Regions from separate parts of the Kitasatospora sp. NPDC052868 genome, predicted to be linked through region 3. Evidence: riboswitches for the same ligand, from Rfam matches in the RefSeq annotation. Region 3 holds a riboswitch; each other region holds the start of a gene.
The links. A riboswitch is a leader RNA that binds a small molecule or an ion and turns the genes downstream of it on or off. The one in region 3 is predicted to bind cyclic di-AMP.

Region 1 (7,028 bases), on a different contig from region 3:
CTGGCCCAGCGCACCCAGGCGGAGGTCACCTGTGTGTTCGACGGCCAGGACCTGGACGTTCCGGTGATCATGGCGCCGCCGCGCGGGGTGCGGGTGCGGTTCAGCCGGACCGGCGAGACGGCGGACGAGCTGATCCGCCGACTGGTCAGGGCCGAGCCGCAGGGCCGCCCGGTGGTGGTGGTCTCCACCGACCGGGAGGTCGCGGAGGGCGTGCGGAAGGCGGGCGCGCGCCCCGTCGCCTCCGTGCTGCTGCTGAACCGGCTGGCCCGCCCCTGAGCCCGGCAACGGCCGGGGAAAGCGGAGTGACGCCTGGTCAGCCGCTGGTTTGCGAGGGTGTGGCGGTCTTGTGAAGTCATGGCGGTGGACGGGGGTTCACGCCATCGGGGGAGTGGCGCAAAGCTGTGATCTTCACTAGGGTCTGGCGTCAAACCTATTTTCCGGATTCTCACTCATTCGGGTGAGGCCGATGGAAGAAGGAGCAGTCCCCTTGGCCTCCCACCGCCGTCCCAAGCAGGCGAGCCGCGCGCGGATCTCCGTGCTCACCGCCGCCGCAGCGACCGCGGTCGCCCTCTCCGCCCAGGTCAGTGCCCACGCTGCGCCCAACCCCTCCAAGAAGGAGGACGTGAAGGCGCAGATCGACCAGCTGAACGAGGAGCAGGAGCAGGCGGCGGAGAAGTACAACGGCGCCAAGGAGCGGACGGACCAGCTGCGCAAGCAGGCGGACCAGCTCCAGGACCAGGTGGCCCGGGGCCAGGACCAGATGACCCAGCTTCAGGCCGGCCTGGCCGAGGTGGCGGGCGCGCAGTACCGCACCGGGGGCATCGACCCCTCCGTGCAGCTGATGCTCTCCTCCGACCCGTCCGGCTACCTGGACAAGGCCTCCAGCGTGCAGCAGGCCAGCTCCAGCCAGGCCGAGGCGCTCAAGGGGCTGCAGGACCAGCAGCGCCGCCTGGACCAGCAGAAGACCGAGGCCGCGGCCGTTCTCGCCTCCCTGGACAACACCACCAAGGAGCTGAACCAGGCCAAGGCGGACGTCAACCAGAAGCTCAGGGACGCCCAGGCGCTGCTGAACTCGCTCAGCGCCGCCGACCGGGCCGCCCTCAAGGCCGCCCAGCAGCAGACCGACCGCGCCTCGCGCGACGCGGCCCGGGCCGACCTCGGCACCCTGCCGCAGGCCTCCGGGTTCGCCGGCGCGGCCGTCACCAACGCGATGAGCAAGCAGGGTTCGCCGTACGGCTGGGGCGACGTCGGCCCGAACACCTTCGACTGCTCCGGGCTGATGGTCTGGGCGTACGGGAAGGCCGGCGTCTCGCTGCCGCGCACCTCGCAGGCGCAGGCCAACTACGGCTCGCGGGTGCCCTCGCTGGCCGAGGCCCAGCCGGGCGACCTCATCATCTACCGCGACGACCGCAGCCACGTCGGGATGTACATCGGCAACGGCATGGTGGTGCACGCGCCGCACACCGGTGACGTGGTCAAGGTGATGAAGGCCGACGCGATGAAGATCAACGCGATCCGCCGGGTCTGACGGTCCTTCGGGCATTGCAGGGCCAATGCCCTGCAATGCCTTCAATTCGGACATTTGCTGACGGATCGCCACGCCCGCTGCCATGTCGGGCTCCTGTGATGTGGGACACGCCATCGACGGGGGTCAGTCGACCACATGGTGAGAATCGATCAGCTCCGCGTACGCCGGCGATCACGCCCGGTCATATTCACAAATGAACTTGGGACTTGTTCCGTCTTTTTTCTGACAAGGATTTGAACGGATCACGGTTCTGTCACTAGGGTCGGGATTCGAACCACCGCACAGTCGATCACCCACTCAGGGTGGCGGCGGGGGTTACCGCCGAGTTCGTGAAGCAGCGGGGCAGGTCTTCTGCCCGACGGGGAGCCCAGTAGTCGGGGGCGCTGTGGACCGGAGCCGGGGAACCACACGTTCCTCCGGGGTGAATCGGCGCCAGGTCGACCGGTGGAACGGTCGGTGAGGCGTCGTAGGGCACGCTTCCAGCCCGAACCCGTCAGCTCACCCGGTAGGCGGATGTAGGAAGAAGGAGTCCGCCTTCGTGGCGTCCCATCGTCGTCCCAAGCCCGCCGGCCGCGCCCGCGTCTCGATCCTGACCGCCGCCGCCGCCGCGGCCGTCGCGCTCTCCGCGCAGTCCGGTGCCCACGCCGACCCGACGCCGACCAAGGACCAGGTCAAGGAGCAGGTCGACCAGCTCAACGAGCAGGCCGAGGTCGCCACCGAGAAGTACAACGGTGCGCAGGCCAAGCAGCAGGAGCTGCAGAAGCAGGTCGGCGAGCTCCAGGACAGGGTGGCGCGTCAGCAGGCCTCGGTGACCGAGGCCCAGGGCGGCCTCGCCGAGCTCGCGGGCGAGCAGTACCGCAACGGCGGCATATCGCCGACGGTCCAGCTGATGCTCTCGTCCAGCCCGGACAACTTCCTGACCCAGGCCGGGGCGATGACCCAGGCCAGCAGCACCCAGTCCGGTGCGCTGAAGGACCTGCAGGAGCAGCAGCGCAGGCTCGACCAGGACCGCAACGAGGCCCAGGGCAAGCTCGGCGAGCTCGAGGCCACCACCCAGCAGCTGAAGGCGTCCAAGGAGGACGTCCAGGCGAAGCTGGCCAAGGCCCAGGACCTGCTCAACACGCTGACCGAGCAGGAGCGCGAGGCGCTGCGCCAGGCCGAGGCCAAGGCCGCCGCCGAGGCGAAGGCCAAGGCGGACGCCGCCAGGGCCGAGGCCAAGGCGAAGGCGGACGCCGAGCGGGCCTCCCGCGACAGCGCCCCCCGCAGCGACATCAGCGCGCCGTCCGAGGCGCCCTCCCCGGTGGCCAAGCCCGCCCCGGCCAAGCCCGCCGCGCCCGCGGCCAACAGCTCGCGCGCCGCCGCCGCGATCGCCGCCGCCGAGAGCAAGCTCGGCGCCCCGTACGTGTACGGCGCCACCGGTCCCAGCTCCTTCGACTGCTCGGGCCTCACCAGCTGGGCGTACGCCCAGGCCGGCGTGTCGCTGCCGCGCACCTCGCAGGCGCAGGCCAGTGCCGGTACCCGGATCGGCTCGAACATCGCCGACGCCCAGCCGGGCGACCTGGTGATCTTCTACGGCGACAACCACCACGTGGGCATCTACGTGGGTGGCGGCCAGGTCATCCACGCCCCCAAGCCGGGTGCCTCGGTCCGCTACGAGGCGGCCTCCAACATGCCGGTCTCCGTCATCGTGCGCCTCTGATCCCCGATCGGCTCCGACAGGCCCGGTCTCCCCTCGCGGGAGGCCGGGCCTGCGGCTTTTCCGGCTGGTCGAGCTGATGTCCGATTAGGGGTCAAATATTCGGGTTGGGAGGGGTTTGGACTCGATCGCCGGGACTCGCTAACGTCTGCCACCGGACTCCCGCTTCCCGAGCCGCCCGTTCCGGGGGTGGCGGCGGGGCCGGACCGCAGGATTGGAACCGCCACCGCATGGCCGTGCACCGCCGTCCCCAACTGTCAGGTGTACACGTCCTCGCCCGTGCGCTGGTGCTCACCGCGGCGGCCACCACCGCGCTGGGCGTGACGGCGGGCGGCAGTGCCCAGGCCGTCCCGGGACCGCCGGACGGGCCGTCGAGCCGCAAGGACGTCAAGGCCCAGGTCGAGCAGCTGTACGAGGAGGCCGAGCAGGCCTCCGAGAAGGTCAACGCCGCCCAGGACGTCCAGCAGCGGCTGCAGGGCGAGACCGGCGCGCTCCAGCAGCAGATCGCCGTCGCCCAGGACGAGCTCAACCAGCTGCGCGGCGACCTCGCCACGGTCGCCGGCGCCGAGTACCGGGGCGGCGGCATGGCGCAGACCGTCCAGCTGATGCTCTCCACGAACCCCGAGGGCTACCTCGCCAAGGCCCGCACCCTGGACCTCGCCGCCGAGCGGCAGAACGAGACGCTGCACGAGGTGGTGGCCCGTCAGCGCCGGCTGGACCAGCGGCGCACCGAGACCTCCGCCAAGCTGGCCGAGCTGGAGCAGACCCGGCACGCCCTCGCCGAGAGCAAGCAGCAGATCCAGCAGCGGCTGGCCAAGGCGCAGCGGCTGCTCAACAGCCTGGGGGCCACGGAGCGGGCCCGGATGGCGGCGCAGGACGCCCGGGAGGCCGAGCAGCGCGCCACCCGGGGCACGGACCGGCTCGACCTCGGGACGGCGCCGCCCGCCTCCGAGCGGGGCGCCGCCGCGCTGGCGGCCGCGGTCCGGATGATCGGTTCGCCCTATGTGTACGGATCCACCGGCCCCCGCGCGTTCGACTGCTCCGGTCTGATGTACTGGAGCTGGCGGCAGGCCGGAGTGACCCTGCCGCGCACCTCGCAGGCCCAGGCGTCGGCCGGCCAGCGGGTCAGCATCTCCGACGCGCGACCGGGAGACCTGGTGATCTTCTACCGGGACATGCACCACGTCGGCATGTACGCCGGCGGCGGGGTGATCGTGCACGCCCCCTACCCGGGTGCCAAGGTCCGCTACGAGAGCGTCAACGCGATGCCCGTCGCGGGGGTGGTCCGGCTCTGAGCCGTACCGATCCGACCCGGGCCGACGGCGCGGAGGGTGCCGACGGCGCCGCGGAGGGCTCCGCGGGCGGCGCCGATGCCGTCGGGCGCCGCCGCGGGCTCTCCCGGCGCGGCGCGCTGCTGCTCGCCGTGGGCGGGCTGGCCCAGCTCTCGCTGCCGCGGGCCGCCCCCGCCGCCCCCGTCCGCTCGGCGGCCGACGACCGCGCCGAGGTGGCCGCGCTGCTGGCCGGGCGCACGCTGCCCGCGGGAGTGCCGGCGGCCGAGTCCGTCTACCGGAACGTGGTGCCCGGCCCGGCCGGCGAGCTCGGGAGGCTCGCCGTCTCCGCCGAGCTGGCGGTCCGGATCGACGGCTACGACGACCACCCGGTGGTGTACCCGCGCCGGCTCGCCCTGATCCGGGCCGCCGACGGCTGGCGGGTCGAGCACGAGGAGAGCGCGGGCGGCGCCCCGCCGATCTGGGACCTCGGCACCGTCCGGGCCGCCCGGGGCGCGCGCGCCCTCGTTCTCGGGCTGGCCGGCGGGCCGGACCCGGCGGAGCCCGCGGCCCTCGCCGACCTGGCCGTCCCGGCCGTGGAGGCGGTCTGGGGCACCGGCTGGGCGGGTCGGCTGCTGCTGGAACTGCCCGCCACCGAGGAGCAGTTCGCCCGGCTGCTGGAGGCCGGGGCGGCGGACTGGGCCGGGATGGCCGCCGTCACCACGGCCGCCCCCGGCGCGCCCCTGGACACCCCCGCGGACCGCATCCTGGTCAACCCGGAGGCGTACGGGCGGCTCAGCGCCTTCGGCCGGCAGGTGGTGGTCACGCACGAGGCGGTGCACGTCGCGACCCGGGCCGACACCCGGGCCTGGACGCCGCTCTGGCTCTCCGAGGGCGTCGCCGACTGGACGGGCTACCTGGGCTCCGGGCGCACCGCGCGGCAGATCGCCCCCGAGCTGGCCCGGGACGTCGCCGCCGGGAGGCTGCCCACCGCGCTCCCCGCCGACCGGGACTTCACCGCGGGCGCCGGCGGCATCGCCCAGGCGTACGAGCTGTCCTGGCTGGCCTGCGACCTGATCGCCCGGCGGCACGGGCCCGAGCGGCTGGTCGCCCTCTACCGGGCGGTCGGCGCGGCGGACGGGACGCAGGAGCGCGACCGGCTGCTGGACCGGGTGCTCGGGGCCGAGCTGGGCCTCGGGCTGGAGGCCTTCACCAGGCTGTGGATCGCCGAGACGGCAAGGCTGCTCGGTCCCGGCCGGTCTTGAGGGCCGGTCTTGGGGGCCTGCCTTGAGGGCCGGACGGGCTGGCGCCTAGCGCCGCCGCTGGGGCGGTGGCGCGGTCTGGGTGGCCGGCACGGTCGGCCGCTCGATGCCGTCCAGCAGGTCCTGCTCGTACGCGATACCGGGCCGCACCGGGTAGCCGCCGACGGAGGCCGGCTCGGGGCGGGCCAGCACGATGGTCGGCGGCAGCTGGGCCGAGCCCCGGGTGGAGCGCCAGAGCCGGACGCAGGAGAGCACGGTGGCGGCCAGCAGCAGCCCGTTGCGCAGGCCCAGGACCGTCACGCCCCCGGCCTGGCTGTTGTACACCTGGCTGAACATCAACGGGAACTCGGCCGTGGTCAGCGGGGTCGCGATCAGGACCAGCACCGCCACCGGGCGCTGGCTGGTGCCGCGCACGGTCAGGCAGACCGCCGCGACGCCGACCAGCCAGACCAGGTACTGCGGGCTGATCACCCGGCTGGTCACCGTGAAGATCAGCAGCGCGGTCAGGCCGGCGTCGTACATGGTCGCGGCGTTGCGGCGCTTGGCGGTGAAGCGCCACAGCAGCAGCCAGCCGAAGCCCAGCAGGGTGCCGGCCATCATCACCTTGGTGATCACGGTGACCCACGGCCCGAGCATCTCGACCGAGCCGTAGTTCATCATCACCTTGCCGTCCCAGGCCCCGGCCATCCGGGCGAAGTGCAGCGGCAGCGCGCCGACCGACTCCACCTCGATGCCGCGGTCCTTCTGGAACGTCAGGAACTCGAACGCGCCGTTCATACCGGCCGCCAGCAGGAAGCCGATCGAGGCGGCGGTGGCCGCGGCGGACGTCCAGGCGCGGCGGGTGCGCCGGCCGGAGGGCGTGCCGATCAGGCCGAGCAGCGGCCAGATCTTGATGATCCCGCCCACGCCCAGCAGCAGCCCGCCCAGCGCGGGGCGGCGGACCAGCGCGATCAGGCCTGCCACCGCGATCGCGGTGACGATGATGTCGTACCGGTTGTAGATCATCGGGCCGAGCAGCGGCACGCCGGCCACCCAGACCCAGGCGCCGGTCAGCGCCCGCCCCCGGCGCAGCCCGGTCCGCACCAGCAGCGCCATCGCGACCACGTCGGCGACCCCGCAGAGCACCCAGAACGACACGATGTACGACCACGGCAGCAGGCCCGGCAGCAGGATGATCAGCGCGGCGCCCGGCGGGTACTGCCAGGTCACGTCGTCCAGCGGGAAGGTGCCGGTCTGCAGGACTCCGTACCAGCCGTGGTAGATCACCGAGACGT
Region 2 (7,028 bases), on a different contig from region 3:
CCCGGGCGGCGCCCCGCTCCCCGTCGGCGGCGTACGAGTCGGCGGCGTACCGGTCGGCGGAGGAGGCGTCGGTGTCGTGGCGGTCGTACTCGCTGCGCTGCGTGCTGTGGCTGCTCATGGCCGGCCTCGGTCCTCGGGTCTGTCGTGACGGCTTTCCTACTGACCCCTGAAGCCTGTCAAAAGGCGCTCCCGCCGGACATCCGGCTCCCCGCCGAACCGTGGGTGGGGTTAACCCCCCGCCCCGGTCCCCGCCCCCGTCCCCGCCCCGGTCCACTCCCCGGCCAGCAGGGAGTACTGGAAGGAGTCGTACCAGGTGCCGCGCAGGTACAGGTCGTGCCGGATCCGGCCCTCCAGCTGGAAGCCGGCCCGGGTGAGCACCCGGCAGGAGGGGGCGTTGTCCACGTCGACCCGGGCGGCCAGCCGGTGCAGGCCCAGGGCGCCGAAGGCGAAGTCGCAGAGCAGTCCGGTGATCTCGCCCGCGTAGCCGTTGCCCCAGGTGTCGCGGCGCAGCGCGTAGCCGAGGAAGGCGGAGCGGTGGTCGCCGAGGGTGAGGGCGGCCATCCCGATCGGGGCGGCGTCGTCGTCGCCGTCCTCGCCCTCGGCCGCGGCCGGGGTGACGGCGAGGCGGTAGACCGTCCGCTCGTCCTTGAGCGCCTCCTCCAGGTACTGCTCGATCTGGTCGGCGCAGCTCTCCCGGTCCCGGGGTTCGAAGGGGAGGTAGCGGGTGGTCTCCGGGTCGCCGAAGACCGCGTGCAGGGCGTCGGTGTCGCCCGGCGTGTGGTGGAACTCGCGAATGGCCAGCCGGGGGCCGGTGAGTCGTACGGGGACCATGCCTGCCGACCCTACCCGCCGCTTACCGGTTACCGTACGTGACATGGAAGAAGAAGACCTGCGGCTCGCCCCGCGCACCAAGGCCGCCGAGCTGCTCGCCTGGGCGGAGGCGGAAGGCCGCGACCCGGTGGGCGAGGAGCCGCTGCGGACGGTGTTGGCGTTGCTGGAGCTGGGCGAGGGCAGGATGCGCGACGGCTGGCCGGAGCTGACCTCGGACGCGGTGGAGCAGCTGCTGGTCGAGCGGCTGTACCTGTACGTCCAACCCGCGCCGGAGCAGGACCCGTTGGCGTACGGCGAGGCGGTCCGGCTGCTGGTCGACCACCAGCGGGCGGCGAAGCGGCTGAACGCCAAGCGGCAGGAGCGGCTGCACGCCGAGGCCGAGTGGCAGGGCGAGGTGGCGACCGGTCTGCTGCGCCGGGCCGACCTGGTGACCTGGCCGCGGCTGTACGCGCTGCTGCTGCACGCCGCCGGGGTGGACGTGGCGGACGACGCGGCGGTGCGGGCCTGGCTGGAGGCGTTCCGGGAGCTGGCGCCGCAGGAGCGGTCGGCCGCCTACGCCGCGCTGGCCGAGGCCGGGTGGCTGGACGAGCTGGACGAGGAGGGCTGGGGCGAGGCCCGGATGCTGACGGTCGGGATGGCCACCGACGGCGCCCGGCGGCTGCTGGAGCAGGGCCTGATGCGGCGCAGCTACCGCAACCTGGCGGCGCTGAACGCGCTGGGCCGCCCGATGCCGGACGAGCTCGCCGGGGACTTCGGCGCGTTCGAGGAGGCCGCGGTCGAGGTGGCGCTGGAGCTGTCGGGCGAGTGGACGGTGCCTGGGCTGGCGCAGCTGCTGGTGACGGAGTTCCCTGAGCTGGCGCCGGAGCCGGGGCAGGAGGAGATCGACGCCTACCTGGCGCGGCTGCCCCAGGAGTAGCGCGGCCGCCCCCGGAACAGCGAGGCGCCCCGGTCCGCAGTGGACCGGGGCGCCTTCGACCGTAGGGGGCCCTGCCTCAGGGCGTGATGCCGCGCTGCTCGAACCAGGTCTCCGGGTCGACCGGGGCGCCGCCGCCGGGGCGGACCTCCAGGTGCAGGTGCGGGCCGGTCACGTTGCCGGTGGCACCGACCTTGCCGATCTGCTGGTTGGGGACGACCTTGCCGGAGCCCTTGATGATCGAGGAGAGGTGGCAGTACCAGATCTCGGTGCCGTCGGGCAGCGTCTCGACGATCCGGTAGCCGTACGAGCCGGACCAGCCGGCCGAGGTGATGGTGCCCTGGCCGACCGCGTACACCGGGGTGCCGGTGTCGGCGGCGAAGTCCAGGCCGGTGTGCAGGTGGGCCCAGTAGGAGGCGCTCTGGCCGTAGTGGGCGGAGAGGTTGTAGTCGCGCACCGGCAGGTTGACGGCGGCGAGCTTGGCCTTCTCGGCGGCCTCGGCGGCGAGCCTGGCCTCCACCTGCTGGGCGGCGCGCTTGGCCTCCGCCTCCTTGGCGGCCTGCAGGCGGGCGGTCTCGTCGGCGGCGGTGCGCTGGCTGTCGGCCTGCTGCTGGATGCGGGCGGCGAGCGCGAGGCCCGGGTCCGCGGAGAGCGCGACCGGGGCCTCGTCCGGGGTCTCGATGGCGGGCGCCGCGGCCGGGGTGGCGGAGGCGAAGCCGGTGGCACCGAGGGTGGCGGCGACGGCGGTGACGCCGAGCAGCGGCGCGGTCCCGCGGGTCTGGCGGGGCATCCGGTGCCGGTTGGTGTCGGCGGGCTGCGGGGCGTGCTCGTCGGCCGGGCCGCCGTATCCGCCGCCGTGGGCGGGCGGCCAGGGGTGGTCGAGCAGTTGGGTGCCCGAGCCGGAGCCGGGCAGGTGTGCCGGAGAGTGCGTCGACGCCACGGAGGCGCGCTCCTTTCCTTCCTTCGCGCCTACCGGGTTAGCTGACGGGTTCGGAGCAGGAAGGTCTCCTACGGCCGGGCCTGGGCCTGGCCGATTCACCCCAAGGAACATGGTTCCCCGGCTCCCTGACCTGCCCGGAGGCGGGTCGTCGGGATTAGGCGACGGCGCACGGTGCCGTCTGGGTACGGCGTTGCCGACCGCGCTGCGTTATCAAACGTTAATCCTAGGAGCCCCTGATTCCAAGCCATCCGGATGGGACGACCTGAGACCGCCCGGGCAGTACGTGGCCTGATGGGCGATTTGTGAGGCTTGAGCACAACTGACACTACCGAACGTGATGAGACGTCAACGAACGGACGCCGGGTTGAGTACTTCTACTCATGTGCGGCGCGCCCCGGCGCCACCATCCTGGCGCCATGAACGCACCCGTGCAGTCGCGCACCACGTCCGCGTACTACATCCAGGCCGTCCTGTCCTTCGCCCTGTCCGGCGTCGCCCTCGCGATCGGGATCGCCTACCTCCCGGTCGACGCCTGGACGCGGGCCTTCCTCGGACTGGGCCTGCTCTACACCGTCACCTCCTCGTTCACCCTGGCCAAGGTGATCCGGGACCGGCAGGAGACCAACGAGATCGTCACCCGGGTGGACCAGGCCCGACTGGAGAAGCTGCTCAGCGAGCACGACCCGTTCAAGGTGGAGGGGGTCTGAGCCGCCCGGGACCGCCCGGGACGGAGGCTCACCCGAAAGATTCCTCGGTCGATAGCTTGACGGCTAAGGCTATTAGCCTTAGCTTTATGGCTATCGGCAGAACCGCCGATGACGCGCACGGCGGACCGAGGAGGCCCACGATGACCGGCTCCAACACCCCCACCACGCAGTTCCTCGACGTTCCCGGCGGCCGGCTGGCGTACGACGACACCGTGCAGGGCGACGGCGCCCCGGTCGTCCTCCTGCCGGGGATGCTCGACAGCCGGACCGCGTACCGCCACCTGCGCCCGCTGCTCACCGCCGCGGGCCGCCGGGTGATCACCATGGACCTGCGCGGCTTCGGCGAGTCCTCGATCGCCTGGGACGACTACTCGCCCGCCGCGATCGCCACCGACGTCATCGCGCTGCTCGACCACCTGGGCATCGAGCGCGCCGTCCTGGCCGGCAACTCGTACAGCGGTGCCAGCGTGGTCAAGGTCGCCGGGGACGCCCCCGGGAGGGTCGCCGGGATCGTCCTGCTGGACGCCTTCATCGAGAACCTGCCGCCGAACGCCCTGCAGCGCGCCGCCTTCGGCGTGATGGGCGCGCTGCTGGTGCACTCGCCCGCGTTCTGGGGCCTCTACCACCGCAAGATGGCCTACCCCGGCGCCAAGCCGGCCGACTTCGACGCCTACGTCGACGGACTGGTCGCCGCCATGCGCACCCCGGGCCGCAAGGCCGCCACCCGCGGCTATGTGCACGGGGACTCCGCACCGACCGGCTGGAGCGCCGCCGTGCAGTGCCCGGCGCTGGTCGTGATGGGCAGCAAGGACCCCGACTTCCCCAAGCCGGAGCTGGTCGCCGACCGGCAGGCCGCGGCGCTGCACGCCCGCAAGGTGATGATCGAGGGAGCCGGGCACTACCCGATGGCCGACCAGCCGCAGGCCACCGCCGACGCCCTGCTGCCCTTCCTCGCCGAACTGGCCTGAGCCGCCCCCGGCGCCGACCGTCACGGCCGCCCGCCCCGCCCCCGCCCCACCCCTTCCGAGCCCACTCCCCCGGTACGGAGACCGCACATGCCCCGAGTCGGACTGACCCCCGAGCAGGTCGTCGACCACGCCCTCGCCCTGATCGACGAGCAGGGCCCCGAGGCCCTCACCCTGGCCGCCGTGGCCGCCCGGGCCGGCGTGGCCACCCCCTCGCTGTACAAGCACGTCAGCGGCGGCCTCGCCGAGCTTCGCCGACTGATCGCCGTCCGGGTCACCCAGGAACTGGCCGACCGCCTCGCCGAGGCCGCCCTCGGCCGGGGCGGGGACGACGCCGTCGCCGCCGTCCTGCGCGCCTACCACGGGTACGCCACCGAGCATCCGCACCGCTACTCCGCGCTGCCGCAGGCCCCGCAGCCGGACGACGAGCTGACCCGGGCGGCCGCGCGGCTGGTCGGGGTGATCGTGGCGGTGCTGCGCGAGTACGGCCTGGGCGGCTCCGAGGCGATCCACGCCGCGCGCACCGTCCGCTCGCTCGCCCACGGCTTCGCCTCGCTGTCCATCGGCGGCGCCTTCCAGCTCTCCGAGGACCTGGCCACCACCCAGGACCGGCTGATCACCGTCCTCACCAGCGGTCTGCGCAGCTGGCCCCGGCCCTGACCCGCCGCCCGGACACCGGCGGAACCTCTGGTGTGTTTCGAACAGTCAATCGCCACCAATCGGGCAAGACGGGTTAGATTGGCCCGGCTCACAGGTGGTCACGACCCGCGACCGCCCACCCCGAGGCGGAGGTCGACGTGCCCGCACCGAAGGCGAGGCCGCGCCGACCACGGGTGTTCCCGCTGGGCGGCGCCCTCGGGCGCTGGAGCGGACGGCTGCTGGACGGGGACCGGACGGCCGAGCGGAACGCACTGCTGGCGATGCTCGCCCTGACCGTGCTCCTGAGCGGCCTCGCGATCGCGGCGCCGAAGAGCTGGCCGCCGTCCTCGATGGTGCTGCCGCTGGTCGTGGGCGGGCTGGTGCTGCGGCGGGGCCGGCTGCTGGTGCTGGTCTGCGCGGCGCTCACCGGCAGTGCGCTGAGCGCGGTGGTGCACCACCCGCACGGGGTGCGGGTCGGCGTGACGATCGTCCTCGCCGCGACCGGCGCGACCGTCCTGACGGCCAACCGCTTCCGCGACCGGCTGGGCCTGCGCGGCACCCGCGGGGACTCCATGCTGCTGGAGCTCGCCGAGCACACCCGGACCCTGGGCCGGCTGCCCGACCGCCTGCGCGACTGGCACTTCGACGGCGCGCTCGCACCGGTCGGCGGGAACTCCTTCTCCGGTGACTTCCTGCTCTGCACCCACCGCCCCGAACAGGACCTGCTGGAGCTGCTGCTGGTGGACGTCTCCGGCAAGGGCAGCCGGGCCGCCGCCCGCTCCACCCACCTCTCCGGCGCCTTCGCGATGCTGCTCGGAAGAGTCCCGCCGGAGGAGTTCCTGCCCGCCGCCAACGACCACCTGATCCGGATGGGCTGGGAGGACGACTTCGCCACCGCCGTCCACCTCGCCCTGCACCCGGCGACCGGCCGCTACCGGCTGTTCAACGCCGGCCACCCGCCGCCCGCGCAGTACCGCGGGGCCGGCGGCGGCAGCTGGCAGGTGTCGGCCCCGGGCGGCCCGGCGCTCGGCCTGCTCGCCGACGTGCCCTACCCCGCGAGCGGCGGACGCCTCGGCCCCGGGGACGCGCTGCTGCTGTTCAGCGACGGCGTGGTGGAGGTCCCGGGCCGCGATCTGGACGAGGGGGTCGACCGGCTGCTGACCGCCGCCGAGCCGGTGCTCCGGGCCCCGGGGGCGGCGCTGCGGCACTCCGCCCGGGGCGCCGCGGACCGGCTGGTGCGAACGGTCGCCCGGAATGTGGCCGACGACCGGACCCTGGTGCTGGTACGCCGCCTGGGCCACCATTCCCCGACATAAGAAATAAGCTATTAAGAATTAAGGACCCGCTAGGACACCCACCCCCTCGGAGCGGAAAGGCCGGGTATCCCGATGGACCTGACCTCGCCATGGCTCCCCCCCTCCGAGGACGAGAGCCGGACCCCGCGCAGCAGCCCCACCGCGCGCACGGCGATGCGCTGCGTGCGCTTACTGCTCGGGTGCACCACCGCCGCCGAACTCCTCGGCACCGTCCTCGCCGAGGGTCCGAACTGGATCACCGGCGAGGGCTCCGCGTTCTACCTGCTGGACTCCGCCGGAATGCTCCGGCTCACCGCCTCCCACGGCCTGCCCGACTGGGCCCATGAGCGCTACGGCGTCGTCGACCCGGCGAGCGACCTCCCCGCCGCGATGGCCCTGCGACTGCGCCGCCCCTATCTGCTGAGCCCCGAGCGCACCAGCGTCGACTACCCCAACCGCAACACCGGCATGGGCACCGGCATGGTCGCCATCATCACCCTGCCGATGATCGTCGACGAGCAGCCGCTCGGCGTGCTCGCCCTCGCGCTGGCCCACCGGGGCACCGTGCCGCGCCGCGACCTGGACGTCCTGGAGACCCTCGGCGACGCCTGTGCGCACCGGCTCGCCCATCTGCTCGACCACGCCGGCGCGGAGCCGGGCACGAACCGCACGGTCCGGGTGGGCGCGCCCGACACCGACCGGACCGCCGGGCTCGCCCACCCGATGCTCTCGCTCGCC
Region 3 (7,028 bases):
GCGAAGGCCGCGAGCACCCGGCCGGTGAGCAGCAGCCCGTAGGCGGGGGCGAGGGCGGAGACGAGGTTGCCGAGGATGAACAGGCCCATCAGCGTCAGCAGCATCCCCTTGCGGGGGGCCTTGGTGCCGAGGATGGTGAGCAGGGGGCCGCCGACCACCACGCCGAGCGCGTAGCCGGAGATGAGCAGGCCGGCGGTGGGGATGGACACCGAGAAGTCGCCGGCGACCTCGGGCAACAGGCCCATGATCACGAACTCGGTGGTACCGATGCCGAAGGCGCTGATCGCCAGCGCCAGGAGCGCGAGGGGCATGAGGGGACCGCTTTCCAGAGCAGGACGATTGCACATGCAACTACCAGCGTCGACAATACGACCGGACGCCGGATACTTGCAAGCGCGCCATATCCCCACTCGCACATTCCTTGCGGCGCCTTGCCCTCACCCTCCCCAGTCATTAGGTTAGGCTCACCTAACTGACTGGAGGTCGTCATGAGCCAGAGCCCCATCGACGTCGAGGCGCCCGAACCCACCGCCGCCGAACGGGTCTGCGGCCTGCTCACCGCGACCTCCTCCGTGGTGGTCCGCGCCTGCGGCGAGTACCACGAGCTCGACACCCCCGTGTCGGTGCACGGCGCCGCACTGCGGATGTGCGCCCCGCTCGACGCGCCGCTCACCATCGCCGCCGCCCACGCCACGGAGGGGCTCGCCGTCGTCCTGGACCTCACCGACATCGCCCCGGTCGCCGTCCGCGACCGCGTGCGCGGCCGGGTCTCCCTGGCCGGCCGCCTCCACCTCGTCCACCTCGCCCACGACGGCCTCAGCGTCCACCTGCGCCTGGACGTCGCCCACGCCGTGCTCTCCACCCCGTACGGCACCACCGCGCTCACCGGTGCCGACCTCGCCCTCGCCGGGCCCGACCCGCTCGCCCGCCACGAGGCCGGACTGCTCACCCACCTGGCCGACGACCACCCCGACGCGCTCGCCGTCCTGACCCGGCTGCTCGACCCGAACCTGCTCGCCGAGCGCCCCGACGTCCGCCCGCTCGCCCTCGACCGGTACGGCCTGGTGCTCCGCCTGGACCACCCGCACGGCCACCGCGACGTCCGCCTGGTCTTCCCCGAACCCGCCAGGGACACCGAGGACTTCGGGCTGCAGGTACACCAGCTGCTCACCGTCGCCCACAACAGGGCGCCCGCCCACCGGAACTAGCCGATGGACGGGCGAAAGATCTCACGCACAAACCGATATGACGGATCACCACAAGGCGCACCCGGAAACGACAGCGGCCGGCCCGGCTCGCGAAGGAGGTTCGCGAACCGGGCCGGCCTGGGCGTGTCCCGCGCCCGTGGTGCCGCTGGTGGTGCGGCGATCCCCCGGTCGAGCGGTCACCCGACATGACCATCCCGGAGGTCGTTCGCCCCGCGTCCAGCGGTGGTCCGAGGGCCGCTCGAAAGCGGCCGATCAGAGCCGACCGGTCGCAGCCGACCGGCCGGTGGAGACGACCGATCAGATGCTGACGCCGTGGGCGCGCAGGTAGGCGATCGGGTCGATGTCGGAGCCGTACTCCGAGCCGGTGCGGATCTCGAAGTGCAGGTGCGGGCCGGTCACGTTGCCGGTCGCGCCCGAAAGGCCGATCTGCTGGCCGGCGGTCACGGTCTGGCCGACCGAGACGCCGATCGAGGACAGGTGCGCGTACTGGGCGTACTTGCCGTCGGCGAGCTTGATCTCGACCTCGTTGCCGTAGGCGCCGCCGTTGCCGGCCTTCACCACGGTGCCGGCCGCGATGGCGCGCAGCGGGGTGCCGGTGGAGGCGACGAAGTCGGCGCCGGTGTGGTGGCCGGAGGCCCACATCGAGCCGGCCACGCCGTAGGCGGTGCCGAGCTTCGGGTTGGCGACCGGGGAGACGTAGCCCGAGGTGCTGGCGACGGCGGCCGGGGCCGGGGTGGCGGCCGGGGCGGCCGGCTTCGCGGCGGGGGCGGCCGGCTTGGTGGCCGGGGCCTGGGCCGGCTTGGCAGCCTGGACCGGCTTCGGGGCGGCGGGCTTCGCGGCCGGCTTGACCGAGTCCTGCGAGGCCTGCGGCTTCGCGGCGGGGGCGGCCGGCTTGGCGGCCTCGGCGGCGGCCGGAGCGGCAGCGGCCTTGGCGGCAAGCGCGAGCTGCTGACCGGGGAAGATCAGGTTCGGGTTGCCGCCGATGACCGAGCGGTTGTGGTCGTAGAGCGCCTGCCAGCCGCCCTCGACGTTCTTGGCGGCGGCGATCTTCGACAGGGTGTCCCCGCCGACGACCTTGTAGCTCTGGTCGACCGGGGCGGCGGCCGGAGCCGCAGCCGGGGCGGCCTGCTCGGCGGCGGCCGGAGCCGCGGCCGGGGTGGCGTCGACGCTGGTGGCGCCGGTCCAGGTGCTGGTCTGCCCGGCCTTGGCGGCAGGGGCGGTGTGGGCCTGGGCGCTGATGGTGGTCACCAGCGGGAGGGCGAACGCGGCGCCGGTGACGGCAGTGGCGATACCGATGCGGGCGGCGCGGGGCAGGGCGATACGACGAGCCTGTGCGGGCATGGGGTATTTCCTCTCCGACGCCTGCGAGGTGAGCTGTCGGGTTCGGGCTGGAGTTGCCCGGCCGCATATGCGGCTTCACCCCAAGCCGGACCGTGAATTCCGGTCCGGCGACTTACCTTTGGGTCCCCCGCTCCTGCCGAACAGAGTTCAGTTCGTACCACCGGGCAGCGGCAGGACTAGGCGTTCCACCCGGTGGCCACCCGGGCTAATGCCGGGCGGTCGCTGAACTAAAACCCATCCGTCCGGGTGAAGCAATGTCGATCTCTTGAACCCGCAACAAAAGCCCGGGGCACCGTGACGCTCCGAATGATCGGCTACGCGGTGCGCACACAATCCATTGACCGTGCGCGATCGTTCGACCACGTTCCGTCCATTTCATGACCGGTGCGCATGCGATCAAGTACGGAAAGCCATCCACCGACACACCGCCGGTGACCCTTGTCACGTCGACCCCCGGGGGCGCACGATCAGGCCGTGGCCACCTCCGAGGCCGGCACCCTGCGCCTGGGCACCGCGCAGGGCCGCTGGGTACTACTGGCGACCGTGCTCGGCTCCAGCATGGCGATGCTCGACGGCACGGTGGTGAACGTCGCCCTGCCCCGGATCGGCACCGATCTCGGTGCCCCGCTCGCCGCACTGCAATGGACCCTCAACGCCTATCTGCTCACCCTGGCCGGGCTGATCCTGCTCGGCGGAGCGCTCGGCGACCGCTACGGGCGGCGCCGGGTCTTCCTGCTCGGCGTGGTCTGGTTCGCGCTCGCCTCCGCGGCCTGCGCCGCCGCGCCCACCATCGGGGTGCTGATCGCGGCCCGGGCCGTCCAGGGCGTCGGCGGAGCGCTGCTCACCCCCGGCTCGCTGGCGATGCTTCAGGCCGTCTTCCACCCGGACGACCGCTCGGCCGCGGTCGGCCTCTGGTCCGGCCTCGGCGGGGTGTCGGCCGCGATCGGGCCCTTCCTCGGCGGCTGGCTGGTAGACGGCCCGGGCTGGCGGTGGATCTTCCTGCTGAACGTGCCGCTCGCCGTCCTGGTGGTCGCGGTCGCGTCCCGGCACGTCCCGGAGAGCCGGGACGAGAGCGCCACCGGGCGGTTCGACGTGCTCGGCGCCGCACTCGCCGCGCTCGCCCTCGGCGCGATCACCTATGCGCTGACGGCGGCGGGCGGCGGCCTCTCCCCCGGGGTCTGGGTGACCGGCGCGGCCGGCCTCGCCCTCGGCGCGGCCTTCGTCACCGTGGAGCGCCGCACCGCGGAGCCGATGCTGCCGCTCGGCCTCTTCTCCTCCCGGCTGTTCACCGCCGTCAACCTGGTCACCCTCTGCGTGTACGCGGCCTTCAGCGGCGTCTTCTTCCTGCTGGTCGTGCAGCTGCAGATCGTCTCGGGGTTCTCCCCCCTGGTCTCCGGGCTGGCCCTGGTGCCGATCACCGTGCTGATGCTGGCGCTGTCCGCCCGCGCCGGCCGGCTGGGCAAGCGGATCGGACCGCGACTGCCGCTCACCCTCGGCCCGCTGCTCTGCGCGGCCGGCGTGCTGATGATGCTGCGGATCGGGCCGGACGCCTCCTACTGGGCGGACGTCCTGCCCGCCGTCACCGTGATGGGCTGCGGGATGGTGCTGCTGGTGGCACCGCTGACCGCCACCGTGCTGGCCGCGGTGGAGGTCCGCCACGCGGGCATCGCCAGCGGGGTCAACAACGCCGCCGCCCGCGCGGCCGGCCTGCTCGCGGTCGCCGCCCTGCCGGCGCTGGCCGGCCTGAGCGGCGACGCCTACCAGGTGCCCGCCTCGGTGGACTCGGCCTTCCACACCGCGATGCTGATCTGCGCCGGACTGCTGGTCGCCGGCGCGGTGGTGGCCTTCACCTCCGTCCGGGGCAACGTGCTGGCCGCCGAGGACCACCCGGTGGCCGAGCCGGACTGCCAGTGGACCTGCGGCACCAACGGCCCGCCGCTGGACCCCGGCCACCTCGCGACGCGGCACGGCGAAGGCCCCGCCACCGGATCGGCGACGGGGCCTTCAACAGGCTGACGACTCGTCAGAGAATGTCACCCGGGGCGTACTTGGCGGCCTCGGGGTACGCGGCCGCGACGGCCTCGATCCGGCGGACCACCTCGGCGACCTGGGCGCCGGCCGCACCGGTGAAGGACAGCCGGTCGGCGAGCAGCGCGTCCAGCGCGGCCCGGTCCAGCGGGATCCGCTCGTCGGCGGCGAGCCGGTCCAGCAGCTCGTTCTCCCGCGCACCGGCCCGCATCGCCAGCGCGGAGGCGACGGCGTGCTCCTTGATGACCTCGTGCCCGGTCTCCCGGCCGACGCCCGCCCGCACCGCGCCCATCAGCACCTTGGTGGTGGCGAGGAACGGCAGGTAGCGGTCCAGCTCGGCCTCGATCACGGCGGGGAAGGCACCGAACTCGTCGAGGACGGTCAGGAAGGTCTCCAGCAGGCCGTCGAACGCGAAGAACGCGTCCGGCAGCGCGACCCGGCGGACCACCGAGCAGGAGACGTCGCCCTCGTTCCACTGGTCGCCGCCGAGCTCGGCGGTCATCGAGGCGTAGCCCCGCAGGATGACGGCCAGGCCGTTGACGCGCTCGCAGGAGCGGGTGTTCATCTTGTGCGGCATCGCGGAGGAGCCGACCTGGCCCTCCTTGAAACCCTCGGTGACCAGCTCGTGGCCGGCCATCAGCCGGATGGTCTTGGCCAGGCTGGAGGGCGCGGCGGAGAGCTGGACGAGTGCGGTGAGCACCTCGAAGTCCAGCGAGCGCGGGTAGACCTGGCCGACGCTGGTGAGCACGTTGTCGAAGCCCAGGTGGCCGGCCACCCGGCGCTCCAGCTCGGCGAGCTTGTCGGTGTCGCCGCCGAGCAGGTCCAGCATGTCCTGGGCGGTGCCGACCGGGCCCTTGATCCCGCGCAGCGGGTAGCGGGCGATCAGCTCCTCGAGGCGGTTGAACGCGACCAGCAGCTCGTCGGCGACGGTCGCGAAACGCTTGCCGAGGGTGGTGGCCTGGGCGGCCACGTTGTGCGAGCGGCCGGCCATGACCAGCTCGGCGTGCTGGGCGGAGAGCCGGCCCAGGCGCACCAGCACGGCGACCGTGCGGTCGCGCACGTGCTCCAGGGACTGGCGGATCTGCAGCTGCTCGACGTTCTCGGTGAGGTCCCGGGACGTCATGCCCTTGTGGATCTGCTCGTGGCCGGCGAGGTCGCTGAACTCCTCGATCCGGGCCTTCACGTCGTGGCGGGTGATCCGCTCACGGGCTGCGATCGAGTCGAGGTCGACCTGGTCGAGGACCCGCTCGTAGTCGGCGACGGCGGTGGCGGGCACCTCGACACCGAGGTCCTGCTGGGCCTTCAGGACGGCGAGCCACAGGTGGCGCTCCAGGACCACCTTGTGCTCGGGGGACCACAGCTGGGCCAGGGTCGCCGAGGCGTACCGGGAGGCCAGGACATTGGGGATCAGGGGCTTCGCGCTCACGCTTCGCAAGCCTAACAGCCGAGGTCAGCCGGAACGGCAGCGGATGACCGCGCCCGGCTTCAAGCCCCCGCCCGCGGGCCGACGCCCGGGCTAGGCCGTCGGCGCCGCGGCCGGCATCCGGCCGCTCAGCACCGGCAGCACCTGCGTGCAGATCGAGTGCAGCGCCACCCGCTGCTCGTCGCTCATCGCCTCGAAGGCCTGGTGTGTCCGGCCCATCTCGCCGCGGATCAGCCCCAGGATCTCCCGGCCCTGCTCGGTGATCACCACGATCTTGACCCGGCGGTCGCCCGCCGCCGCCTCCCGGTTGGCCAGCCGCAGCGACTCCAGCCGGTCGACGATCCCCGTCACGTTGGAGGCGTCACAGCCGAGCCGCCCGGCCAGCGCGCGCATCGGCACCGGCTCCTGCACCGCGCCCAGCGCCTTGGCCTGCGAGGAGGAGAGCCCGTGCCGGGCCGCGGCCGCCGCGAAGTCCTGGAAGTAGGCGGCGCCGACGGCGGCCAGCGCCTCCATCAACTCGGCGTTGGTCGGTACGGTCGTCGTCGCTGTCGAACCCATGGGGCAAGCGTACGGCCGAGTCCTTCAGCAACTCAAGCTTTGACCACGGCAAATGTCCGATCACCAACCGGTCGGTCCCGCACAGCCCCACACCACCGGGCCCCCGGCCCGCGCCGAGCGGCGCAGGGGCCGCCCCCTCGCGCCCGGCGGGATCAGAGCACCAGCTGGTCGAAGAGCCGCCGCAGCTCCGCCTCCGGGTCCGCGGTCAGCCCGGTGTGCACCGGCCCGGGCTGGACGATCGCACTGCGCGGCGCCGTCAGCCACCGGAACCGCTGCCCCGGGCTGTCGGCCGCCGCCGGACCGGCCTGCGGCCCGCCGACGCAGACCGCCTCGATCCCGTGCAGCGCCCGCCGCACCCCGGCGACGTCCGCCACCGGGTCCAGCGCCAGCAGCCGCCCCTGGTCCAGGTGCGTCCGGGCGGCCAGGTGCCCGTGCTGGCGGCAGTACAGCAGCACGCCGACGTTGACGCA
Region 4 (7,028 bases), on a different contig from region 3:
GGCCAGGATCGCCACCAGCGAGCAGAGCACCAGGACGAGGACGGTCGCCCGGCTCGTGAAGCGAGGCCGGGCCGCCAAGCCCGGGATCCTCCAGCCTGCCATCTCCCGTATCCCCTCCTGGTCGCGACGGTGCCCCGCCGTCCACCCTACGGGGTGAACGGCGGGGCACCGGTCAGGCGTGCGCTACCGGACGGGCTCGGCCGTCGTGCTCAGCCCTCGTGCTTGAACCGCGGGAAGGCGCCGCGGCCGGCGTACTCGGCGGCGTCGTCGAGGATCTCCTCGATGCGCAGCAGCTGGTTGTACTTGGCGACGCGCTCGGAGCGGGCCGGGGCGCCGGTCTTGATCTGGCCGCAGTTGGTCGCGACGGCGAGGTCGGCGATGGTGACGTCCTCGGTCTCGCCGGAGCGGTGCGACATCATGCAGCGGTAGCCGTTGCGCTGGGCCAGCTCGACGGCGTCCAGGGTCTCGGTCAGCGAACCGATCTGGTTCACCTTCACCAGCAGCGCGTTGGCGGTGCCGGTCTCGATGCCCTTGGCCAGGCGGGCCGGGTTGGTGACGAACAGGTCGTCGCCGACCAGCTGGACCTTGTCGCCCAGCTTGACGGTCATGGCCTTCCAGCCGTCCCAGTCCGACTCGTCCAGCGGGTCCTCGATGGAGACCAGCGGGTACGCGGCGACCAGCTCGGCGTAGTACTCGATGAGCTCGGCGGCGGAGATCGCCTTGCCCTCGAACTGGTAGGCGCCGTCCTTGTAGAACTCGGAGGCGGCGACGTCCAGGGCCAGCGCGATGTCCTTGCCGGGCACGTAGCCGGCCTTCTTGATGGCCTCGGTGATGAGGTCCAGGGCCTCGCGGTTGCTGTCCAGGTTCGGCGCGAAGCCGCCCTCGTCGCCGAGGCCGGTGGACAGGCCGCGCTCCTTCAGCACGCCCTTGAGCGTGTGGTAGACCTCGACGCCCCAGCGGACGGCCTCGGAGAAGGACTCCGCGCCGATCGGAGCGATCATGAACTCCTGGATGTCGACGTTGGAGTCCGCGTGCGAGCCGCCGTTGAGGATGTTCATCATCGGGACGGGCAGGACGTGCGCGTTCGGGCCGCCCAGGTAGCGGAACAGCGGCAGGTCGCTGGCCTCGGAGGCGGCGTGCGCGACGGCCAGCGAGACGCCCAGGATGGCGTTGGCGCCGAGCGAGGACTTGTCCGGGGTGGCGTCCAGGTCGAGCATGGCCTGGTCGATCAGGCGCTGCTCGGTGGCGTCGTAGCCGACCAGCTCCGGGCCGATCTGCTCGATGACGGCCAGGACGGCCTTCTCCACGCCCTTGCCGAAGTAGCGGTTCTTGTCACCGTCGCGAAGCTCCAGGGCCTCGAAGGCCCCGGTGGAGGCACCCGACGGGACAGCGGCACGGCCGGTGCTGCCGTCGTCGAGGCCGACCTCGACCTCGACCGTGGGGTTGCCACGCGAGTCGAGAATCTCACGGGCTACGACGACATCGATGGACGGCACGAGGCATCTCCTAGCGGAAGCAGGGGTCCCGCTGACGGTGGTGATGTCGGCGGGACGATTGCGGAGTCGTTACGAACCAGAGCCTAACCGCACGGGCTCCCAGGGCCACGTCGGCCTCGGTCCCGTCTCAGCGTGTGGCCTGGCTACCCACCGGTAGTTCACCTGGTTGACCGATGGGATGTACCCAGAGGCGGACGAAGGGGGCCGAACCGGCCCCCTTCGTGACACCGCGTCGGTGGTTGCGGCCGTGGAGCCCGCGGGGTGCCGCGCTCCTGGCTGCCGTGGGTGCCTCGGCTTCCGCGGTTCCGGCGGGTGCCGTGGTTGCGGCGGGTGCGGGCGGCCGGGGTGCGGCGGTCAGCCGAGGGTGAGCACCTGGCCGGGGACGATCAGGTCCGGGTCGCCGCCGACGGTGCCCCGGTTGCCGTCGTACAGCGCCTGCCAGCCGCCGGAGAGGTTCTGGTCGGCGGCGATGGTGGACAGCGTGTCGCCGGACTGGACGGTGTAGCCGTGACCGCTCCTCGGCGCGGCCTGGGCCGCGGGAGCAGCCGGAGCGGCCGGGGCGGCGGCCGGGCGGGTGTCCTGGCTCGCGCCCTGGTACCCGGCCTGGCCGGCGTACTGCTGGTAGACGCTCTGGTGGCTGGTCCAGTACCAGGCGCCGTTGTTCTGGTACCAGAACACCTTGGCGTCGGCGTCCCAGCCGGACTGGCCGGAGAAGCCGGGCGCCTGGGAGTACTGCTGCACGGGCTGCTGGGCCGGCTGCTGCACGGCGGGCTTCTGGGCGGCCGGCTTCTGGACCGGCTTGGGGGCGGCCGGCTGCTGGGGGGCGGGCTTCTGAGCCGGCTTCGGGGCGGCGGGCTTGGCGTCCGTCGAGGTGTCGACCGAGGCCGGCGCGCCGCCCTTGCTCAGCCCGGCCTTCTGCGAGCAGACGGGCCAGGCGCCCGGGCCCTGCGAGGCGAGGACCTTCTCGGCCACGGAGATCTGCTGGGCCTTGCTGGCCTGGTTGGCCTGCGGGGCGAAGGAGCCGCCGCCGTACGCCTTCCAGGTGCTGGGGGTGAACTGCAGACCGCCGTAGAAGCCGTTGCCGGTGTTGATGCTCCAGTTGCCACCGCTCTCGCACTGCGCGACCGCGTCCCAGGTGGAGACGGGGGCCGCCGAGGCGCCGGTGGCGGAGAGGAGCGGCAGTGCGAGTCCGACGCCTGCCACGCCTGCGACGGCGATGGCCTTCTCGGTCTGGGTGCGACGACGGTGACGGCCGGTTCCAACGAACAGCATGAAGGTGTCCCTCTCCGCACGCCTGCGAGGTGAGCTGTCGGGTTCGGACCGGGAGGTGGCCCGGCCGCGTCGCGCGGAAGGCTTTCAGCCCGCGCGGGCGGCTTCACCCCAAGCCGTGGGGAACGGCACTAAACCTGGGTCCCCCGCCCCTGCCCAAGGGTCTGGTCGGTTTCCCGTGAAGCGGCGGGCAGGATTCGGCGTTCCGCGCACGAGGTCCGCAGCTGCGAACTTCAGGGAGAGTAGACAGATCCTCACATCAATCACAAGCTCATATCGCCGGTATCACATAGAAATTACGACGCGTGGCCGATCGCCTACCAACAGAGCAGATATGTCCGGATTGATGACGGTTCAGATCGGCCACACCGGGGTACCGGCGACGCCTCGTCAGCGCGTCGAGGTCTCGGAGGGGTCGCCTGACGGGTCCTCCGGCGGGCCCTCGGACTGCACGTCAGCCGATGTGCCGACAGGGATCTCCGGCGCGAATTCCACCGGCAGTTCGCGAAGTCCGCGCATGATCAGACCACCCCGCCAGCGCAGGTTCTCCGGGCTCTCGGCGAGCCGCAGATCGGGCAGCCGGGTGAACAGGGTGGACAGCGCGGCGCGACCCTCCAGCCGGGCCAGCGGAGCGCCGATGCAGTAGTGGATGCCGTGGCCGAAACCGAGGTGCGGGTTGTCGGCGCGGGCCAGGTCGAGGGTGTTCTCGTCGGCGAACCGCGCCGGGTCCCGGTCCGCCGCCGCGAGCACCACCAGCACCGGGTCGCCGACCGGGATCTCCACCCCGCCGATGGTCAGCGGGCTGGTCGCGAACCGCCAGGTCGCCAGCTCCACCGGCCCGTCGTAGCGCAGGAGTTCCTCGATGCCGGTGTCCAGCAGGCCCGCCTCGCCGCGGGCGATCGACCCCTGGAGCAGGGCCCGCTGGTCCGGGTTACGGAATAGCGCGTACATGCCATTACCGATGAGGTTGATGGTCGTCTCGAAGCCGGCGAACAGGAGCACGAAGCACATCGCCGCGGCCTCGTTCTCGGTCAGGTGCTCACCGTGGTCGCTGGCGCGGATCAGACCGGAGATCAGGTCGTCGCCGAGGTCCGCCCGCTTGCGGTGAATCAGGTCCGCCAGGTACGCCCGCATCCGCTTGACCGCGCGCGCCACGCCGCCGCGCGGGCCTCCGCCGTGGCGGATCATCATCCCGGCCCAGTCCCGGAAGTCGTCCTGGTCCTCGGGCGGCACTCCGAGCAGGTCGCAGATCGCGTAGATCGGCAGCGGGAAGGCGAACTCGTGGATCAGATCCGCCGAGCCGCGCTGCGCGAAGCCGTCGATCAGCCGGTCGGTGAGCTGCTGCACCCGGGGCTCGAACTCGGCGATCCGGCGCGGCGTGAACGCCTTCGACACCAGGCGGCGCAGCCGGGTGTGGTCCGGCGGGTCGATGTTCAGCAGGTGGGTCATCAGATCGGCCTGGCGTTCGCCCGGGATGCCGACCCGCCCGGTGCGGTGCGCCTGCCCGCTGTGGTGGGCGGGGTTCTTGGAGAGCCGGCTGTCGGCGAGTGCCTGCCTGGCGTCGGCGTACCTGGTCACCAGCCAGGCGTCCACCCCGCTCGGCAGGGTGGTGCGGTGCACCGGCGCGTGCTCGCGCAGCCAGGCGTACGCCGGGTAGGGGTCGGCGGCGAACTCCCACGTGAAGAGTGGGGGGCGGGGGGTTTCGGCGGTGGGTCCGGGGGTGTCGGCCTCGGGGGTGCCGGTCTCGGGGGTGCCGGTCTCGGGGGTGCCGGTCTCGGGGGTGGGGGCTGCGGAGGTCGGGGCGTCCGGCGTGGGGGTCTCGGAGGTGGGGGTCTCGGAGGAGGAGGTCTCCGGGGTGGGGGTCTCCGAGGAGGGCGAAGCGGCGACCGGGCAGGCGGGGGCCGGGGAGGCAGGGGTCGACGGGCCCGGCTGGGCCTGGCTCGGCCGGCCCCCGCTCGGCTGGTCGGAATCGGGCTGAACTGGCATGCGACGACCGTATCCGGTGGATGATCGTCGGCCGTGAGGCGTGAGCCTGGTCACCTGCGGGGTAATCCCTGTTGCGGAGGGTCAGGACCTGCCTACGATCCTCCGACGGAAATCGTGGGCGCCGGTGCGGAGTCGCCCACCAGGGAGGAGCCCAGCATGCGGGTAACCGGGGCGGTCGTGGTCATCGCCGTACTGGAAGGCGGGTCGGGTGCCGACCTCGCCCGCCGCTTCACCGCCGCCGGCGCCGCCGGGGCACTCATCGCCGACCAGCGGGTCGCCATCGCGGAGGACCTCGCCGCGGAGCTCGACCGGCCGGGCTGCCCGGTCGTCGGCGTGTCCGCCGACATCCGGCGCCCGAGCGACGTCGCGGCCCTGGTCGACACCGCCGAGAAGCACCTCGGCCCGATCGACCTGTTCTGCGTGGCCGGGCCCGACGGCGAGCGGATCATCTCGCTCGCCGAGCTGCCCGCCCACCTCGACCTGGAGCGCCTCGTCGAGCTGGTCGCCCTGGTCGGCGAGGCGATCGGAGAGGTCATCGGCCAGGTCGTGCCGCGGCAGCGCCGGTCGGTCGAGGACCGGGCCGCCGTCTAGGGCCTGTCCGTGTCCGGTACGCCGTGAGGGCGCGGCCCGAGGTGTTTCCTCGGGCCGCGCCCTCACTGCGTGTCCTCAGGTCGTGTTCCCAGGACGTGTCCTCAGGGCTTGAGGCCCTCGGCCGCCCGGACCGCGTCCCGGTAGCCGCGGGCGGCCGCGCGCAGTGCGGCGTCCACGTCCACATCGGCGTCGTGCGCCCGCTGCGCCACCGCGAGCAGCAGCCTGCCCGCCGACTCCGCGGTGAGCGCGGCGGGCAGCACGTACTCCTCGTCCGGTACGCCCGTGAAGCCCGACCGGCGCACCCGCGAGACCAGCTTCGCCGCGTACGCCAGCGACGGCAGCCCGGCCGGGACCCCGTCCAGCACCGACTCGCGATCCGACTTCTCGGCGGCCTTCAGCTGCTCCCAGTTCGCCTCCACCTCGGCGGCGCCCTCCGCCTCGACGTCGCCGAACACGTGCGGGTGGCGGTACATCAGCTTCTCCACGATGTCGCCGGCCACGTCGTCGACGGAGAAGGGGTCCGTGGGGTGCTCCTCGGCGATCCGGGAGTGGAAGAAGACCTGGAGCAGGACGTCGCCCAGCTCCTCGCGCAGGGTGTCGCGGTCCCCCTCCTCGATCGCCTCGACCAGCTCGTAGGCCTCCTCGACCAGGTACTTCACCAGACTGTCGTGGGTCTGCTCGGCGTCCCAGGGGCAGCCGCCGGGCGAGCGCAGCCGGTCCATGACGGAGGCCAGGTCGAGCAGCCGCGCGCCGGGCAGGTCGTACGAACCGGGCAGCACCTCGATCTCCGGCACCTCGCCCGCGTGCTCGACCGCGAGGCGCGCCAGTGCGTCGGTGAGCCCCGGGTCGCCGTCCGGACTGCCCAGCCAGACCACGGAGCCAGCCTCCGGGGACCCTCCGGTCAGCAGCCGGGCGAGGGCCGGCGCGGAACCGGGCGCCACGACCTCCACCTCGACCCCGGCCTGCCGCACCGCCGCCAGCTGGGGGTGCTCGGCGTCCCCCGCCAGCACCCGGCCGGCCGTACGCAACGCCTCCCAGGCGGGCCACGCCAGCAGCCCGGGGGCCACCCGGTGGGTGGTGGTGAGCAGGATCAACTTCGCGCCCGGAAGATTCGTCACGCTCCGAACCTACCCGGCCGGGGCGGTGCCCTGCGCGGGGGTTTCGGCGGTCCTGCTGCGCGCGGCGGGCGGCGGCGGGGGCACGGCGGGTGGCGAGGGTGGCGCGGCAGCACGGGCAGTGGCGACAGTGCCGGGCGACGGCCGCGACAGCGGGAGGGCGGCGGCTGGCCCTAAAAATATGTAGACCGATCTACTGACTTGGTTCTCTGTAGACCGATCTACTGATTCCTGCTCTATAGACCGGTCTACAGATTCTGCCTGCCTCCTCAGATTCTGTAGACCGGTCGAGATATTTTCTCGGCCCTGGCGGTGGTCAGCGCTGCGGAGTCAGCCAGGGCGGGTTGTCCGGGAGCAGGGCGACGTGCTCCGGGTCCCAGGTGCCGTAGCGGGGGTTGACGCGCAGGTGCAGGGCGATGGCCGCGTCGGCCAGGGCCCGGCGGACGACCGCGTCACCCGCCGGAGTGGTGGCGTCCTGGCCGGCCTCCGCGGCGAGGCGGCGGAGGCCCACCTGTCGGCGGTAGTAGGCGTCGATCGCGCCTTCCGGCACGCCCTCCCCGGCCAGCACGCG

Region 1: it holds a riboswitch for cyclic di-AMP, as region 3 does, so the genes downstream of both, ACIGZJ_RS01935 (NlpC/P60 family protein) here and ACIGZJ_RS29760 (peptidoglycan DD-metalloendopeptidase family protein) in region 3, are expected to answer to the same signal.
Region 2: it holds a riboswitch for cyclic di-AMP, as region 3 does, so the genes downstream of both, ACIGZJ_RS26365 (M23 family metallopeptidase) here and ACIGZJ_RS29760 (peptidoglycan DD-metalloendopeptidase family protein) in region 3, are expected to answer to the same signal.
Region 4: it holds a riboswitch for cyclic di-AMP, as region 3 does, so the genes downstream of both, ACIGZJ_RS19470 (transglycosylase family protein) here and ACIGZJ_RS29760 (peptidoglycan DD-metalloendopeptidase family protein) in region 3, are expected to answer to the same signal.

The regions. Positions count from the first base shown of each region.
Region 1 is NZ_JBITZW010000001.1:430,647-437,674, forward strand. It holds gene ACIGZJ_RS01925 (NYN domain-containing protein) at 1-276, shown strand, start outside; gene ACIGZJ_RS01930 (NlpC/P60 family protein) at 488-1,528, shown strand; cyclic di-AMP (ydaO/yuaA leader) riboswitch at 1,900-2,056, shown strand; gene ACIGZJ_RS01935 (NlpC/P60 family protein) at 2,067-3,227, shown strand; gene ACIGZJ_RS01940 (NlpC/P60 family protein) at 3,455-4,519, shown strand; gene ACIGZJ_RS01945 (hypothetical protein) at 4,648-5,757, shown strand; gene ACIGZJ_RS01950 (glycosyltransferase 87 family protein) at 5,803-7,028, opposite strand, start outside.
Region 2 is NZ_JBITZW010000018.1:25,753-32,780, forward strand. It holds gene ACIGZJ_RS26350 (sensor domain-containing protein) at 1-118, opposite strand, end outside; gene ACIGZJ_RS26355 (GNAT family N-acetyltransferase) at 229-831, opposite strand; gene ACIGZJ_RS26360 (hypothetical protein) at 875-1,747, shown strand; gene ACIGZJ_RS26365 (M23 family metallopeptidase) at 1,824-2,684, opposite strand; cyclic di-AMP (ydaO/yuaA leader) riboswitch at 2,697-2,855, opposite strand; gene ACIGZJ_RS26370 (YiaA/YiaB family inner membrane protein) at 3,101-3,391, shown strand; gene ACIGZJ_RS26375 (alpha/beta fold hydrolase) at 3,532-4,359, shown strand; gene ACIGZJ_RS26380 (TetR/AcrR family transcriptional regulator) at 4,447-5,016, shown strand; gene ACIGZJ_RS26385 (SpoIIE family protein phosphatase) at 5,154-6,311, shown strand; gene ACIGZJ_RS26390 (SpoIIE family protein phosphatase) at 6,384-7,028, shown strand, end outside.
Region 3 is NZ_JBITZW010000024.1:14,598-21,625, reverse strand. It holds gene ACIGZJ_RS29770 (MFS transporter) at 1-311, opposite strand, end outside; gene ACIGZJ_RS29765 (DUF2470 domain-containing protein) at 489-1,208, shown strand; gene ACIGZJ_RS29760 (peptidoglycan DD-metalloendopeptidase family protein) at 1,506-2,549, opposite strand; cyclic di-AMP (ydaO/yuaA leader) riboswitch at 2,553-2,712, opposite strand; gene ACIGZJ_RS29755 (MFS transporter) at 3,024-4,565, shown strand; gene purB (adenylosuccinate lyase) at 4,573-6,003, opposite strand; gene ACIGZJ_RS29745 (MarR family winged helix-turn-helix transcriptional regulator) at 6,094-6,558, opposite strand; gene ACIGZJ_RS29740 (DUF3037 domain-containing protein) at 6,711-7,028, opposite strand, start outside.
Region 4 is NZ_JBITZW010000010.1:235,136-242,163, reverse strand. It holds gene ACIGZJ_RS19480 (septum formation initiator family protein) at 1-78, opposite strand, end outside; gene eno (phosphopyruvate hydratase) at 210-1,496, opposite strand; gene ACIGZJ_RS19470 (transglycosylase family protein) at 1,851-2,768, opposite strand; cyclic di-AMP (ydaO/yuaA leader) riboswitch at 2,774-2,945, opposite strand; gene ACIGZJ_RS19465 (cytochrome P450) at 3,156-4,751, opposite strand; gene ACIGZJ_RS19460 (SDR family NAD(P)-dependent oxidoreductase) at 4,908-5,342, shown strand; gene ACIGZJ_RS19455 (MazG family protein) at 5,444-6,460, opposite strand; gene ACIGZJ_RS19450 (hypothetical protein) at 6,774-7,028, opposite strand, start outside.